Regions from separate parts of the Mesorhizobium sp. WSM4820 genome, predicted to be linked through region 1. Evidence: riboswitches for the same ligand, from Rfam matches in the RefSeq annotation. Region 1 holds a riboswitch; the other holds the start of a gene.
What was found. Region 1 has a riboswitch for thiamine pyrophosphate ahead of thiB (thiamine ABC transporter substrate binding subunit). Riboswitches for the same ligand answer to the same signal wherever they lie in the genome.
Positions count from the first base shown of each region.

Region 2: another riboswitch for thiamine pyrophosphate. It lies ahead of thiC (phosphomethylpyrimidine synthase ThiC); the one in region 1 lies ahead of thiB (thiamine ABC transporter substrate binding subunit).

Region 1 covers NZ_JBVVQN010000018.1:100,123-104,507, forward strand. The annotation lists gene thiP (thiamine/thiamine pyrophosphate ABC transporter permease) at 1-1,490, opposite strand, end outside; gene thiB (thiamine ABC transporter substrate binding subunit) at 1,583-2,596, opposite strand; TPP riboswitch at 2,640-2,753, opposite strand; gene AC0L2R_RS25765 (thiamine diphosphokinase) at 2,856-3,500, shown strand; gene AC0L2R_RS25770 (ABC-F family ATP-binding cassette domain-containing protein) at 3,502-4,385, shown strand, end outside.
Region 2 covers NZ_JBVVQN010000008.1:49,355-53,739, reverse strand. The annotation lists gene AC0L2R_RS14710 (ABC transporter ATP-binding protein) at 1-1,422, shown strand, start outside; TPP riboswitch at 1,524-1,640, shown strand; gene thiC (phosphomethylpyrimidine synthase ThiC) at 1,742-3,571, shown strand; gene thiO (glycine oxidase ThiO) at 3,568-4,385, shown strand, end outside.

The sequences.
Region 1 (4,385 bases):
GGCAGCGTCTGCAGGGAGTCGCTGCCAAACAGGGCGATGACGCCGAGATCGCCGAGCGACAAAGCCATCGCGAACGCGAAACCGGTGGCGAGCGGCCGCCGCAGCGACGGCCAGTCGACCAGCCGGAAACGGTTCCAGCCCGAAATGCCAAGCAGCAGACAGAGCCGTTCGTGGCGTTCGCTCGCCGCATCATAGCCGGGGCGAATGGCGCGGATGGCAAACGGCATCGCCATCACCGCATTGACGGCGACGACCATGACAGGGGCAATGGCAAAGACGTCGCTGACGGAACGCAGCAGCAGGAACCAGCCGGCGCCGATGACGACGGGCGGCACGACGAGGACGAAGCCGGCGCCGGTATCGGTGGCGTATTCGAGCAGCGTCCTGGCGCCGACGCGACGCCTCAAGGCCAGCGCCCGTCGTGCCATGACCAGCGACAGCGACAGCGCCACTGAAAGCAGCGCCGCCAGCAAGGCGAGCACGGCGCTGGTCAGCGCCGCTTGCCACACCGCGCTCTCGCCGGCCAGCCGGCCGAGATCGGCGCCAAGGCCTGACGTCACCGTGGCCGCCATCGGCCCGGCGACGAACAGCAAAGCGAGAATGATCAATGCTGCGTTCAGCACGGTCTCGGCGGCGCCGGCCGAAAGATAGCGGCGCGAAGCCACCGGCAGGTTGGCGTCGCCGACGGTATTGGCGCCGAGCCGCATCAATGCCAGCACGACGACGAAGGTCAGCGCGATCTGCAGCACTGTCAGCGTCACCGCGCGGGCAGGATCGAAATCGAAACGCAGCGCCTGGTAGATGGCGACCTCCAGCGTTGTCGCACGCGGCCCGCCGCCCAGCGTGAGCACGATAGTAAAGGATGTGATGCAGAGCATGAAGACAAGCCCGGCGACGCCCGGCAGCGCCGCGCGCAGCGTCGGCCATTCGATCAGCCGGAAGGCGGGCCTGGCGCCCATGCCGAGCTGGCTCGCCAGCCGCCACTGGTCGGCCGGCACTGTCGCAAGCGCTTCGAGGAACAGCCGCGTGGCCAGCGGCAGATTGAAGAAGACATGGGCGACGAGGATGCCGGACAGGCCGTATATGCCCGGCCAGCCCTGACCGCCGATCGCGCTGAGCACGCCGGCAAAATAGCCTGCACGGCCATACAGTGCCAGAATCCCGAGTGCTGCGACGATGGCCGGCAGCGCGAGCGGCACGGCGAAGAGCTGCAGGATCAGGCCGCGACCAAAGAAGCGCGGATGCCGCGACAGCGCCCGCGCCACGAACAGCGCTGGCACGACGGAGAGCAGCGTCGACAGCAATGCCTGCCACAACGTGAATCGGGCGACGCGGAAGAGGTAGGAATCGAAGGCCGACGCGGCGCCGGACGGATCGCGGGCGCCTTCGACGATGAGCCCTGCGAACGCGCCGCCGATCAGCAGCGCAACAGCGGCAAGCGCAATTGTGCCGGCGGTGACGCGGGGGTCGGCAGGATATCCGGTACGCATGCCGCCCTGCCTAGTTCAACGATCGTCGAAGCAGAAAATATGGCTGAGGCCGAGTTCCCGGCGCCGTAGAGTGATCATCTCTCAATCACAAGCTACTTGCTCATCACCGACAGCCATTCGTCGACCCAGGCCTTGCGGTTGGCGGCGACCTCTTCGGGGCTTAACAGCAACGTCTTGTTCGGCTTGACGAGCTTGTCGAAAGCCGGATTGAGCGGCTTCTCGGTCTTGCCGGCAGGGAACATCCAGTTGGTCTCGGGAATGACATCCTGGAATTTCGGCTCGGTCATGAAAGTCAGGAACTGTTTCGCCAACGGGTTCTTCGCACCTGATTTGGTGATGCCGGCAACCTCGATCTGCAGATACGCGCCCTCGTCGAAGGACGCTGCCTGATAGCGTTGGGTGTTTTCGGCGACCATGTGATAGGCCGGCGACGTGGTATAGGACAGCACCATCGGCGCCTCGCCCTTGGTGAACAGGCCGTAGGCCTCGCTCCAGCCCGGCGTCACGGTGAGCACCTTTGCCTTAAGCTTGGCCCAGGCTTCGGGCGCCTTGTCGCCATAAACCGACTTCACCCACAACAGCAGGCCGAGACCGGGCGTCGAGGTGCGCGGATCCTGAATGACGATCTTTTCATCGGCATTGCCCTCGACCAATTCCTTCAGGCTCTTCGGCGGCGTCTTCAGCTTTTCGGTGTCGTAGACGACGGCGAAATAACCATAGTCGAACGGCACGAAAATATCGTCGCTCCAGCCGCCCGGCACCTTGACGTCGATGACGGCACTATGCGGCGAAAACAGGCCGGTGGCCTTGGCTTCCGCCGTCAGATTGGTGTCGAGGCCGAGCACGATGTCGGCCTTGGTCGCGGCCCCTTCCAGCCTGACGCGGTTGAGCAGGGCGACGCCGTCGGCGACCGCGACGAATTCGAGAATACAGCCGCATTCGGCCTCGAACGCCTTCCTGACCGCTGGGCCTGGACCCCATTCGGCGGTGAAGCTCTCATAGGTATAGACGGTGAGTTTTTCCTGCGCGGATGCCGGCCCGGTGCCGGCGAGAACGGTCGCCGCGAGCAGCACTGCCGAAACAAGTGTGTACAAAAACGTGCGCATCGGCGCCTCCTTCGTTGGCGTTGAAGGGAATTGAGGCGTCGGGTTGTCCGAAACGTCTAATCCCTCCGCCGGTACAAACCGGATCAGGTTCAGCGGGTTGGCAGGTTGCCTCTCAGCCGGTCCGCGAAGATCGCGTCCAGCACCCCGTTAGAGCGCTTCGACACATAGGCCCGGCCCATCTGCGGCGCAAGCGGAAGTTTGCCGGGCATCCAGACCGCGGCCTTCCGTTTCGCAAGCAGGGCTGGTAAGGGCCACGCATATGAGCAAATTCACCATCCTGCTTGGCGGCGACCTTATCCGCACGCCGCTGCTCGACCGCCAGGCCGAAGGCACGCGTGTCATCGCCGCCGACGCCGGCATCAGCCATGCCCGGACTCTGCGCCTGACGCCGGAACTCTGGGTCGGCGACTTCGATTCGGTGCCGGCGGATTTGCCGGACGAGCTCGCCGCCGTGCCGCGCCAGGTGTTTCCGGCAGAAAAGGACAAGACCGACGGCGAACTGGCTATCGCCGCCGCGCTCGAACGCGGCGCGACCAGCCTCGTGCTCGCCGGCGCGTTCGGCGGCAAGCGCACCGACCAGGCCTTCCTGCACCTGGCGCTCGGCGTCCGGCTGGCCGAGGCAGGGACAGAGGTGCTTTTGACCAGTGGCGCACAGGAAGGCGTGCCCTTGCTTCCCGGAAAGGCCGGCTTCGACTACGCCGACGGCACGCTGTTTTCGATTCTCGGCTTCTCCGACCTTGCCGGTCTGACCGTGACCGGCGCCAAATGGCCGCTGAACCATGTCGAGGTGGCGTTCGGCTCGTCGCTGACCATTTCCAACGAGGTCAAGGGCCGGCTCGAAGTCGCGCTGGGCAGCGGCCGCGCGCTGTTGCTCGCCCATCCATTCCCCCTACCTGAAAGCTGACATGGCGCCGCCGCTTCTCAATCTCGACGGGATAAAACTGACCTTCGGTGGCACGCCGCTGCTCGACGGGACGGAACTGACGGCGTCGGCGGGCGAGAAGATCGCTCTGGTCGGCCGCAACGGCTCGGGCAAGTCGACGTTGCTGAAGATCGCTGCGGGATTGATCGAGCCGCAGGATGGCGAGGTGTTCCGCCAGCCTTCGGCAACAGTGCGCTACCTGCCGCAAATGCCCGACATGGATGGTTTCGCCAGCGTCCGCGCCTATGTCGAGGCGGGGCTCGGACCCGCCGACGATCCCTACCGCGCCACCTATCTGATGGAGCATCTCGGCCTGTCCGGCGAGGAACGGCCGAACGATCTCTCCGGCGGCGAAGCCCGCCGTGCTGCCCTGGCCCGCGTCATGGGGCCGGAGCCCGACATTCTCCTCCTCGATGAGCCGACCAACCATCTCGACCTGTCGGTCATCGAATGGCTGGAGGAGGAGCTTGCCCGCACCTCTTCGGCGCTGATCGTCATCTCGCACGACCGCCGCTTCCTCGAGCGCGTGTCGCGCGCCACCGTCTGGCTCGATCGTGGCCAGACCCGCAGGCTGGACAAGGGTTTTGGCCATTTCGAGGAATGGCGCGACACCGTTCTGGAAGAAGAAGAGCGCGAGCAGCACAAGCTTGGCCGCCAGATCGTGCGCGAGGAGCACTGGCTGCGCTATGGCGTGACGGCAAGGCGCAAGCGCAACATGCGCCGGCTCGGGGAATTGCAGACCATGCGCCAGCGCTTTCGCGGCCATCGTGGCGCCGAGGGTGCGGCGACGATGGTGGCCAGCGACGCCGCCGAATCGGGCAAGCTGGTGATCGAGGCCAGGAACATCGAGAAGAGCTTTGGCGACCT
Region 2 (4,385 bases), on a different contig from region 1:
TTCGACGGCGTCGAACTGTCGGGCCTCGGCGCCGAGGCGCGCCGAAGCATCAACGGCCGCAGGATTGCGATGATCTTTCAGGATCCGCTCGCCTATTTGAACCCGGTCTACACGGTGGGGCGCCAAATCGAGGAGGTCTTTGAGAGCCACGGTGCGGCAGCCGGCAAGGGCGCACGCGCCAAGACGATAGAGCTGCTTCGGCGCGTCGGCATTCCGGAGTCGGAAAACCGCGTCGACTTCTATCCGCATCAGTTCTCGGGCGGACAACGCCAGCGCGTGATGATTGCCATGGCGATCGCGCTGAAACCGGACATCCTGATTGCCGATGAGCCGACGACCGCTCTGGACGTCAGCGTGCAAGCGCAGATCCTCGATCTGCTGCGCGATCTCCAGCGCGAAACCGGCATGGCGTTGATCATGATCACCCACGACCTCGAAGTCGCTGCGTCCATGGCGGACCGGATTATCGTCATGAACGGCGGCAAGGTCGTCGAGACGGGCATCGCCAAGGCGGTGTTCAGCAATCCGCAGCACGCCTATACGCGCCGCCTCATCGCCGCCCTGCCCCACGGCAACGCAGCGGAGGCGCCCAACAGGCGTTCGACGGCGATCGCCGGCGAAACGCTGCTCAAGGTGGAGCATCTCACCAAGCACTATGAGCTTGCTTCCGGAGCTTTTAGCAGCAAGCGGACGTTCAAGGCGGTGGACGACATAAGCTTCGAGGTCAGGAGAGGAGAAACGCTCGGCATCGTCGGCGAGTCCGGGTCGGGCAAATCGAGCGTCGCGCGTATGCTGTTGGGGCTGAACGCGCCAAGCGCCGGCAAGGCGGTCTTTGCCGGTGAGAACATCTTCGACATGAACGGCAAGGGCCTCATGGCGTTTCGGCGCAAGGTGCAAATGGTCTTCCAGGATCCGTACGGATCGATGAATCCGCGCATGCGCGTTTATTCGATCATTTCCGAACCCTGGGTGATCCACCGCGATATCCTGCCGAAGGACAGGTGGAAGGCTCGAGTGGCAGAGCTCCTGGAATTGGTGGGGCTGTTGCCGGAGCACGCCGAGCGCTACCCGCACCAGTTTTCCGGCGGCCAGCGGCAGCGCATCGCCATTGCGCGCGCGCTTGCCAGCGAGCCGGAACTGATCGTCTGCGACGAGGCGGTTTCGGCGCTCGACGTCTCTATCCAGGCGCAGGTGATCGATCTTCTGGCCGACCTTAGGACCAGGCTCAGCCTCTCCTATATTTTCATCACCCACGACCTGCCGATCGTGCGCCATTTCGCCGACCGGATCATGGTCATGAAAGACGGAAGGATTGTCGAGGAAGCCCAAACCGCGGCGCTGTTCGGGGCGCCTCGCCACGACTATACGCAAAGCCTGCTGCAGGCTGTGCCCAGGCCCAAATGGCTTACGCAGGCTCAATAGTTCCTGGATATCGGCCTCGATTGTCCGCGCGCGCCCAGCTAGCGTTGCCGACTGATGGGCCGAATGCGCTTGACAAAATGGCGATCGCCCGCTCAATTTGACCCATTCACCAGGGGGGTCCCGGCAAGGGGCTGAGATACTGCTGGCTTTCGCGGCGCAGTGACCCGTTGAACCTGATCCAGTTCATACTGGCGTAGGGACGGTGCAAGCGCTTTGCGGGAGTCCATGCCCGAAAACCTGTAAGCAGGCCAACCAGAGCGTCTTTTCATCCTTCCGGCACAGAACTGGGTCTCCAATGCATGAGCAAAGGAGCCTCAATATGAATGCCCTGACCCCAGCCGTCTCAACGGGACCGCTGCCTGCCTCACGGAAAATCCACAAGTCCGGCGTCCTCTATCCTCACATTAAGGTGCCGATGCGGGAAATCGCCGTCCATCCGACGGCGGGCGAACCGCCTGTCACCGTTTACGATCCGTCCGGCCCCTATACGGACCCGACTGTCGAAACCAGCATCGAAAAGGGCCTCGCCAGGTTTCGCCATGAATGGGTTACGGCACGCGGCGACGTCGAATTCCACAATGCCCGCAGTGTCAGGCCGGAGGACAACGGCTTTGCGTCAGGTGAGCGCCTGACGCCGGAATTTCCCGTGCGCCACCGGCCGCTAAAGGCAAAAACGGGCCAAGCGGTGACGCAGCTTGCCTATGCGCGCGCCGGGATCATCACCCCCGAAATGGAGTTCGTCGCCATTCGCGAAAATCTCGGCCGCGAGAGCTTACGCGGCGGGATGCAGCGCGACGGCAACTCTTTCAGCGCGGCGATCCCGGACTTCGTCACGCCGGAATTCGTGCGCGACGAGATAGCGCGCGGACGGGCTATCATTCCAGCCAACATCAACCACCCGGAGAGCGAGCCGATGATCATCGGCCGCAATTTCCTGGTCAAGATCAATGCCAATATCGGCAATTCAGCCGTCACCTCGTCGATGGCCGAAGAGGTCGAAAAAATGGTCTGGGCGATCCGCTGGGGAGCCGACACCGTCATGGACCTGTCGACCGGTCGCAACATCCACAACATCCGCGAATGGATCGTCCGCAATTCGCCGGTGCCGATCGGAACCGTGCCGCTCTACCAGGCGCTTGAGAAGGTCGGAGGGATCGCCGAGGACCTGACCTGGGAAATCTACCGCGATACGCTGATCGAACAGGCCGAACAGGGCGTCGACTATTTCACCATCCATGCCGGTGTGCGGCTGCACTACATCCCGCTGACGGTCGACCGGGTCACCGGCATCGTGTCGCGCGGCGGCTCCATCATGGCCAAGTGGTGCCTGCATCATCACCGCGAAAGCTTCCTCTACGAGCATTTCGGGGAAATCTGCGACATCTGCCGCGCTTACGACGTGTCGTTCTCGCTCGGCGACGGCCTTCGTCCCGGCTCGATCGCCGACGCCAACGACGCGGCGCAGTTCGCCGAACTGGAAACGCTCGGCGAGTTGACAAACATCGCCTGGGCCAAGGATTGCCAGGTCATGATCGAGGGGCCGGGCCATGTTCCGATGCACAAGATCAAGGAGAACATCGACAGGCAGCTCGAAGTCTGCGGCGAGGCGCCCTTCTACACGCTTGGGCCGCTGACCATCGACATCGCACCCGGCTACGACCACATCACCTCAGGCATCGGCGCGGCGATGATCGGCTGGTACGGCACGGCGATGCTCTGCTATGTCACGCCCAAGGAGCATCTCGGTCTCCCCGACCGCAACGACGTCAAAACGGGCGTCATCACCTACAAGATAGCCGCGCACGCCGCCGACCTCGCCAAGGGTCATCCGACGGCGAAGGTCAGGGATGACGCCCTTTCCCGCGCACGCTTCGAGTTTCGTTGGGAAGACCAGTTCAACCTGTCGCTCGACCCCGAAACCGCGCGCTCCTTCCACGACGAGACTTTGCCGAAGGAGGCGCACAAGCTGGCGCATTTCTGCTCGATGTGCGGGCCGAAATTCTGCTCGATGCGCATCTCCCACGATATTCGGGCCGAGGCACAGAAAGAGGGCATGGCGGCGATGGCCGCGAAGTACCGCGAGGGCGGCAATCTTTACATGCAAGTGGACGGCGAACCGCCCATGCCGAAGATGCCGGAGCCGTCATGAGGCTGCTGGTCAAAGGGGCCGGCGTCGCCGGCCTCACCGCCGCCTTCGAACTCGCCGCCCGCGGTGCTGCGGTAACCATTGCCGAGACCCGGCATGGCCTTGGCGGCAACGCATCATGGATGGCCGGCGGCATGCTGGCGCCCTGGTGCGAACGCGAAAGCGCCGAGCAGCCGGTGCTGGATCTCGGACGCGATGCCGCCGAGTGGTGGGATGCGGTCCTGCCGGGTCATGTCACGCGGGCCGGAACGCTCGTTCTGGCAATGCCGCGGGATGCGGGCGAACTCGACCGGTTTGCAAGCCGCACGTCGGGACATCGGCGGGTCGACGAAGACGAAATCGCGCTCCTGGAACCCGATCTCGCCGGCCGCTTCCGTCGCGGGCTGTTCTTCCCGGGCGAAGCCCATCTCGACCCACGCCGAGCAATGGCGGCGCTGCATGAAAAACTCGCCGCAAGCAGCGTCGAGTTCCGCTTCGGAATGGACGCCCTGCACATGACGGGATTCGACCGCGAGATCGACTGCATGGGAATGGCGTCCAGCGATGAAAGGCTTCGCGGCGTTCGCGGCGAGATGCTGATCCTGCGTACACCGGACATCTCGCTGTCGCGCCCGGTCAGGCTGCTGCACCCGCGTTTGCCGCTCTATCTGGCGCCGCGCGCCGACCACCATTTCATGGCGGGTGCAACGATGGTCGAGAGCCTGTCCACGGAGCCGGTCACGGTACGGGCGATGATGGAACTCCTGAACGCCGCCTATTCGGTTCATCCCGCCTTCGGCGAGGCCGCGATCGTTGAGACGGGCGTCGGCATTCGCCC